2 regions of the Gracilibacillus saliphilus genome follow, and region 1 is predicted to be linked to the other one. Evidence: riboswitches for the same ligand, from Rfam matches in the RefSeq annotation. Region 1 holds a riboswitch; the other holds the start of a gene.
The links. Region 1 has a riboswitch for cyclic di-GMP ahead of GHT08_RS00895 (hypothetical protein). Riboswitches for the same ligand answer to the same signal wherever they lie in the genome.
Positions count from the first base shown of each region.

Region 2: it holds a riboswitch for cyclic di-GMP, as region 1 does, so the genes downstream of both, GHT08_RS13020 (diguanylate cyclase domain-containing protein) here and GHT08_RS00895 (hypothetical protein) in region 1, are expected to answer to the same signal.

Region 1 is NZ_WJEB01000001.1:223,110-227,301, reverse strand. Features, by position in the region: gene GHT08_RS00900 (DUF5667 domain-containing protein) at 163-1,257, opposite strand; gene GHT08_RS00895 (hypothetical protein) at 1,276-1,767, opposite strand; cyclic di-GMP riboswitch class I at 1,796-1,870, opposite strand; gene GHT08_RS00890 (hypothetical protein) at 2,037-2,792, shown strand; gene GHT08_RS00885 (hypothetical protein) at 2,807-3,892, shown strand.
Region 2 is NZ_WJEB01000019.1:45,575-49,766, reverse strand. Features, by position in the region: gene GHT08_RS13030 (methyl-accepting chemotaxis protein) at 1-1,239, shown strand, start outside; gene GHT08_RS13025 (rhodanese-like domain-containing protein) at 1,444-1,749, shown strand; cyclic di-GMP riboswitch class I at 2,004-2,090, shown strand; gene GHT08_RS13020 (diguanylate cyclase domain-containing protein) at 2,177-4,003, shown strand; gene GHT08_RS13015 (ABC transporter substrate-binding protein) at 4,018-4,192, shown strand, end outside.

The DNA.
Region 1 (4,192 bases):
CTAAAAAAAGAAAGCTTTACCCTTCAACAGTCTTAAAATATGTAGAAAGATAAAGCATTTCTATATTTAATGTAAGCTATAAATAGCGACGGGTAAAGATATTTTCGAGAATTTTGTCGGAATTTGTTTTATTTTGCAACAACTATTGAATTCCTCGCCCATTTATTGATGATTCGGTTTACCATTTTCCTTTTCTTGCTTTTGACGATTTTCTTTGGCTTTTTTAGCTTGCTTTTTTTCGGCTTCTTCTTCAGCTTTCTCTTGCTTTTCTAGGGCCTTTTCTTCTGCTTTTTTCCGCTTTTCTTGAGCTTTTTCTTTTGCTTTTTCTTTTGCTTTATTAGCTTTCTCTTCTGCATCTTCTATTTTTTCTTGCGCCTTTCGCTCAGCTTTCTCAGCTTTTTCAGCAGCCTTTTGTTGTTTCTTTTCAGCCTTTTCTTCTGCCTTTTGTTGTTTCTTTTCAGCTTTGTTCTGTTTTTGTTCTGCTTTCACAACAGCTTCCGCTTCTTTATCATTTTCTTCCTCAACTTGTTCTGCAGCCGCTTCTTCACGTTCCTCTTGTAATTCTCTTTCTTCTTCTTCTTCTTTTTCTTGCTCTTGTTCATCTTCGTCTTCGTCTGATACAGCTTTTTCCGCTTTCGCTCTTAGATAGTTTTCTTCTGCACGCTTTTGATTTTCAAGCGCTTTTGCGATACCTGCTTTTGCTTCTTCTGGTAAATCTTCACGCTCTAATAAAGCTTGCAGTTTGATTGTACGTTGTTTGGCGCTTTCTCTTAATTCTTCTTCTGATTTATCTTGATCCTCCGCACTTTCTTCTTGATTTTCTTCATCGGAGTCTTCTCCTTGCTCATTTTCATCATTATCGTCACTATCAGGTAATTCTACTCTTTCTACTTCGTCAACCTCTTCATTTGCTTCCTCTTCTGATGCTTCTCGCTCTTCCTCTGATTCTTCTAATTCACTTTCTAAACGCTCCAAATATTCCTCATATTGTTCAATTAACTGTTCTGCTTCCTCGAGATTACCTTCTTCAATAGTTGCTTCTATTTCACTTAAACGATCATTAGCGAACTCATCTAATAATAACGCTCTTTCCATTTGATCCTCTGTTAGTGCAAGCTCTGTTTCCTCAATTAAAATCGATGTATCATATAATTCCTCATCAGGAGTTACCGTTTCCTCTGCTTCATTTGCAAACGCCGTATTCCCTACAAAAAATACACTAATAGTTGCTAGTGATAACCATGTTTTTAATTTCATATCTGCTATTCCCTCCATTTAAAATATAGTAATGCCTTCATTGAATGCATTAATTTGATTCTTGCTTTCCTGATAATGTTGTTCAGGTGTCATATAAGTAAAAATTAATTGGTGTTCCGAACCTTGGTGAAAGTAAACATCCCCACGAATATTTTCTTTTCGGTTCGTAATCAGTGCTATGTAATTCTCATCGTCTTCTATTAATTCTACTTTTTTAGAAAATGATGCTAGTACATCCTTTTTCAAGATATCAATCGTTTGTTCTTTGCTTACGATCGAGACTATTAATCTGGTTGTCCCATTAGAAAAAATCACGTTTTGCTCTTGTTCAGCAGTTGCTTCTTCATCAACCGACCAACCATCAATTTCTTCTATTTGGAAAACGTCATTTTCATACAACACTGCTTCTGTTTCTGCTTGTCCAGCATTGTTATCATCATTTGTAGCATCTTCACCTTGACCACAAGCACATAACATGAACAAACAGGTGATCATCATTGCTCGTTTCAACGTCTCACCTCCATCTTTTTTTCCCACTCTTGGCAGCTGGCTGACATGATTAGCCCCTATAGCTTTGCGTCACTGTTTTTCAACAGTTTTGCCTTTCTCCCTTTTCTACTACCTATACGAAAGAATCTAATCAAAACAGGGGGGAAACTGAAAATTGTTTTAAACGTAATTAACATTATGTCTATTATTTTTAATAGAACATTAACACTTTTTACAATGTATGATGCTACACTAGACTTGTAAAATAATAGATTGGAGGAATGGATGAAATGAAGAAGTTTGTTTCTGTTGTTACGTTGTTGGTGGTTGTTATGTTAGTTGCCTCCCCTTCCCTTGTCGCTAGTGTTCATCTTGATCCGAAAGAAGAAAAGTATGATGACTATGTTGCAGAACTTGTCCAAAAGCAACCAGGCATAACTACTGAAGAAGTGAAAGAAGCTATTGCTTTAGCTGCAGAAGAAACCCGAAAGCCAGAAATGGTTATTGCCAAACAAGCTTTAAATGAACTAAACCAAGCGATCAAACAGGAAAATGCTGAAAAGGATACCTCCATTTCCGTTATGGGCGGAAGTTCCGGTGCCTATAAATTAGAACCTGCCAGAAATAAAGGGGACTTATTCTATACTCCTTCCTCAACATTAGGTATCCAGCACGGTCATAATGGAATCTATCACACTACTACAAATATCGTAGAATCAATCCCTGACACAGGTGTTAGAAAAATAAAATACAATGCACGAAATGTTGAAAAAGATGCTGTTATGCAATCTGTCCAATCCTCGCAAACAAATCGGGATAAAGCTGCTGACTGGGCTAATTCCAGAGTAGGAGTAGATGCATATTCCTATAACTTTGCGACAAACCGCCATACAAGTAAATATGGTGATAAAAATTGCTCAAAATTAATATGGAGTGCTTATATGTTAGAGGCAAATATTGACTTAGACAAAAATCAAGGCTTCGGCGTCTATCCAACAGATATACGTGATAGCTCCTATACTGTTACGTATAACACCATTCAATAAGCTTAGGAGAGTCTATGAAAAATTTTCTACACTATATCGTTTTACTAGTATTGCTCGTTTTGATAGGCGGATGTGGAAATACACAATATGAAAGTATTCATGAATCAATCGGTCTATTATATTTTTCTACCTCTATAGATAAAAGTAATGGCAAAGGTAGTCTCTATACCATCGATTCATCCGGTAAGGTTGCCAATGTATTAGAAACAGAAGGCTTGGAGTTAGGAGAAATATATCATCAAAACGATACAGTGATCGTCAATGATGTATCACACAGTTATCTAATCGATGAAGATATCAGTGAAGAAACGCGAGAACAAAAAGAATATACCGCGATTTTCGCAGATTATATGGATGATGGAGAACGGGTCGAATTATACAACAGTGGATATGATGAAAATGGAACTTATCATTCTCATCTATATTGGGAGCACGAAGGCAAGATGCAATTTCAGGATCTACGCTATTTTATAACGACAGCAGGCATTTATGACGATTCGCTCTATGTTTTAGAAGAAAAAGAAACGGATGAACACATGGTACTACAAGAAATTGTGTTGGATGAGACTGCAGTAGACAATCCATTACTATCATTAGATTATCAAACCGACGAGCTTGTCCCATTAACTGATATGATCGTTACGGAAGAACTAATTTATTGTATTGTTGATATCCAACAGGAATATTCGGTCTTGGTGATCAATAAAGATACTGGAAAAGTCAATGAAAATAACTTTTTGTCATTCGATTCCAATGAGAACATGTCTACCTATTTACCTTATTCCGTCTACAATAGTATTCACTGGTCAGATAACCAATTATTTTTCTTAGATGGACAAGGTAGCTTGTATCAATTTAACAAAGATGGAGTACTAGAAACTACGTATGAGGTACCGGACACAAGTGATGAGAGCCTATATATTTTTCCATCTTGGTCGGAAAATGATTTGTATGTCTTTGAAATGACTGAGACTTCTTCGGTAAAAAAGATAAACTTGAGGGAAATGGATCTGGAGGATGAACTAGAATTAAAGGAAGGTTCATTTTCTGAGATTAGTGAACAGTTTTTGTATGATTTTGAAGTGATCAATGGGTTTTAAGCAAGGGGTGAGGCCTCTTGCTTTTTTATATGAAAATCCGCATTTATATTAGTATATATTCCTCTTACAAGCATTTTAACTTGTACATATTATATGGATATGTAACGGAAAGGAGGAAAACAATTGGCAAAGCAATCAAAACCGATGACAGCGAATTTAGCAAAGCAATTACTTTCCGATAGTAAAGTTTATTTAACGCCTGAGGGTAAGAGGATATTGAATAGTATGGTAAAAAAATAATCTTTTACAACAAGTGTGCACTTTCTAGTGCGCACTTGTTGTTGTCATTATTTCCAATTG
Region 2 (4,192 bases), on a different contig from region 1:
TTTTATGGTGATGATAACGAATTAATTGGGGTAGGTGCAATTGATTTTGATATGTATCTAATTGCTTCGAATATGCGTCAAGATTTAGTTACCTCGACTCTTATTACCGGAATTATCGCCGTTATTGTCGGTATAGTAATTGTTACATTAATCGTTAGAGTGATTAACTATAATATTTCGACAATAAAGAGCGAATTGAATCGTTTGGCACAAGGTGATTTATCAGGAGAGGAAGTAGAAGTAAGGAGTAGGGATGAATTCACTGAACTAGCAAATGCAATGAATCAAATGAAAGATAACTTATATGGAATGGTTAATCAGGTGATGATAGCTACTGGGCGTGTGATGCAGCAAAGCAGTACATTAAATCAATCTGCTGACCAGGTACGTGAAGGTAGTGAACAAATAGCTGCTACTATGGAAGAATTATCATCAGGAAGTGAATCACAGGCAAATTCTGCGTCTGACTTATCCGGTTCTGTTGAACAATATAATCGAAAAGTGAAAGAAGTAGCGGACCAAGGTAATCAAGTAGCAAGTGAGTCACAGGATGTTATGAATATAAGTAAGGGGGGACGTACGGAACTAGAAAAGTCTGTTAGCCAAATGAGAACCATCTATCAAATGGTTCAGGACTCTTACCAAAAAGTATCAGGCTTGGACAAGCGTACGGAAGAAATAGATAAAATTGTAATTGTTATTAAAGAGATTGCTGAGCAAACAAATTTACTTGCATTGAATGCCGCCATTGAAGCAGCAAGAGCGGGAGAGGCAGGTAAAGGATTTGCTGTTGTCGCTGATGAGGTAAGAAAACTTGCTGAACAAGTAACAGACTCAGTTGCTGATATAACTGGACTTGTAGCGAATATTCAGGATGAATCAGCACAAATGGCTCACTCCTTAGAATCTGGATTTCAAGAAGTGGAAAAAGGTACAGAACAAATGGAGAGAACTGGTGAGACTTTTACACAAATTAATCAATCCATTACAGATATGGTAAATCGTGTGAAACACATGGTTAAAAGCTTGGAAGAAGTTAATGAAAATAGTGAAGAAATGAATAAATCGGTTGATGAAATTGCAACTGTAAGTGAACAATCTGCTGCTGCTGTTGAGGAAACAGCAGCCTCAGCGGAGGAAACTAATCATTCAATGGAAGAAGTATCAAAAAGTGCCCATGAATTAGATGTCTTAGCCGAGGAATTACAAAAAGAAGTTCAAAAGTTTAAAATTGTATAATATTGTTGAGATAGACTTATATGTCTGTCTCTTTTTTATCAATTAGGATAATGGCAGTTTTCTTAATAGTAAGAAGCTAGATTAAATGTTAGAAAAGAAAACGTAATAATGATATGATTCAATGAGAGTTTGATCACATACTAATCTATACGTCAACTAGCGTATGATTGCTATACAAAGTATAAACTCATTGGAGGTATAATCATGAAGGAGATACAAGCAACAGAATTGGCAAACAAATTAAAAAATGGCGAGAAAGTAAATATCATTGATGTGCGGGAAGATGATGAAGTGGCACAAGGTATAATTCCTGGAGCAAAGCACATAAGATTAGGAGAAATACCTGACCGTTTAGAAGAATTTAATCAAGACGAACATTACTATATGGTATGTCGTTCTGGAGCTCGAAGTGGGAGAGCAACTGAATATTTAGAGGCAAATGGAATTGAAGCAACCAATATGGAAGGCGGCATGCTTGCTTGGGAGGATGAAACTGAAGTACCTGAGTAATGATGCTAAATTGCCTGAAAAAATGCTGAGAGTAATCTTTAGAAGGATTACTCTTTATTTTTTTGATCAAAACTAAGATAAAAATTATTGTATAATATGAGTAGTAAAGAATGTGGTTGGCCCCCTGAATTTATCGTGTTCATTAAAATAATTCTAAATTGTATTGATTATTATTAGATGATTGTTATATGATTGTAGGAAAATAGATTTATGCTCTATGTCAGTTATGTTAATTTTTATGATATAATAGTACTAATAGAAAAAGGCAAATCTATTGAAAAATAGAGACGCAAAACCACAGATCTAAGGTGAAAAATCACAATGATGGCTGGGTTACCTGATATAAACAACAGGAAACCTATACGTTTTTTGTATAGTGTTTTTTTAATACCTAAATAAAGAGTGAATTGAGTGAGGAGACAAACATATGCGCAATGTCATGAGTAAAAAAATATCATTGTTTATATTGATTTTAACTTTATCTGTCTTTGCGCAAATATATGCTGTTCCATTAATTTTTGGTATAACCTTATCCTTTGCACCGGTTTTATACCTAGCATCCATTCGGGTATTCGGCTTCCGATTTGCATTTTTATTAACCATTTGTATGAGTTTACTTACGGAATTTCTTCATATTGGCAATTCATTTGTCTTCATTAGTATTCTTGAAGTACTGATCATAGGAGCGTTTTATTCTAAAAAAGGAAAAGACCTTTTTACGTGGAGTTTTGCTTATTCTATCATTCTATTTATACTATATTTTGTGGTGGAATTACTCTTTCCAGAGGTTTTTGCAAGTATGAAGATTTTAACTAACTTTATGATCCTTCAGGTTATTACCGCTACTTTGGTTTCTGCCTTAGTTGCAGATATGTTATGTGATTACCTTCCGCTTATTTCCAAATTAAAAAGCTGGTTTCCTGCACATAACCAGTTATATTTTGGACAGGTGATTTCTCACATACTAATTTTTTCGGCTGTATTCCCATTACTCATCATCATTGTAGTTAATGCTAGAGCAATGGAAAATGATATATATCAGGAATATTATCTTCATTATCAACAGTTGGAAGAGAGATTACAACGGAAAATAGCAGAAATGGACTCTAATGACATTCAAAATTATGAATTAGACGCTAACTTAGAAAAAGCTAAAATTAAATCGATTTTAGATGAGTTTATTGGCACTTCAAACAAACGAATCTTGATTATGGATCAAGGAGAGCAAATATGGCTTGATACGAATAATCAAAATGAATCAAGTTCTAACCTAGAAATGGAAGCTGGGTTTGTTAAGGAGATTCATTCACATGGTTTTATTTGGCTACCGTCCAGTCACCAAACTTTATCTGATTGGTATCAAGGCTATTATATCGGGGAAACTGCCTTTTTAAACAAAACAACATTATTAATTATTCCTATTAGTAGTAGTGTACTAGCTTTAGCAACTAACCTTACTGATTACCTATTGTTCGCATTGTTTGTTTTATTCATTGCGTTAGTATTTGGTATGTTAGTGAATCGAATATTATCGAATTCTTTATCACATCTGACACAAATGACGACCGATTTACCAGGCAAAATGAAGCGACAAGAAACCTTTTATTGGAAAAATACACCGATTGATGAATTTTCAAAATTGGGACAAAACATTGAAAAAGTAGCAAACCAGCTGCAGCAAATGTTTGCTGATGCTAAAAAGAAGAATGACTTGCTTACTGCAAGGACTAATCAATTAAAAGAATCTGAGTCAAAACTATATCGTTTAGCACACTTTGATACATTAACAGATTTGCCAAATCGTTATTCATTTCATCTTGATTTAACTAAGATGTTAGAGGAACAAGCGAAGCTAGATCGATTTTCGATTGTATTTATTGATTTGGATAAATTTAAACAAGTCAATGATACGCTTGGACATAGTGGAGGAGATTTATTATTAAAATTATTTGCTAAACGGTTAAAGAAATTTGAACAAGGAAAAGCTATTACATTTTATCGTTTAGCTGGTGATGAGTTTGTGGCAATTGTGGAATTAACAACAGAGGAAGAAGTACAAAGGTTGTGCAAACAATTACTTGAAGCCATTACTCAACCGTTAATGATTAATCAAACGGAAATAACACTTACTGCTAGTATTGGAATAAGTTTTTATCCTGAGAATGGAAAGACTTTAGATGCCTTATTGCATCATGCTGATTCGTTAATGTATGAAGAGAAAAAACGTCATCATGATCTAGAAGATTTGACATAAGGGGAGGAAAACGATTGAAACCATTCACAATATGGATAGCTGCAATAAGTATACTGATCTTAGTAGGTTGTCATTCTTCAAGTTTTAAGCCCCTTCAGGAATCTTCTCTAAGTAGTGACTTGGTTGAGGTAGAAGAGGAGTCTGCACAAGCGAACGAATTGGTTATTTGGACGCATAGTAACGTCTTTG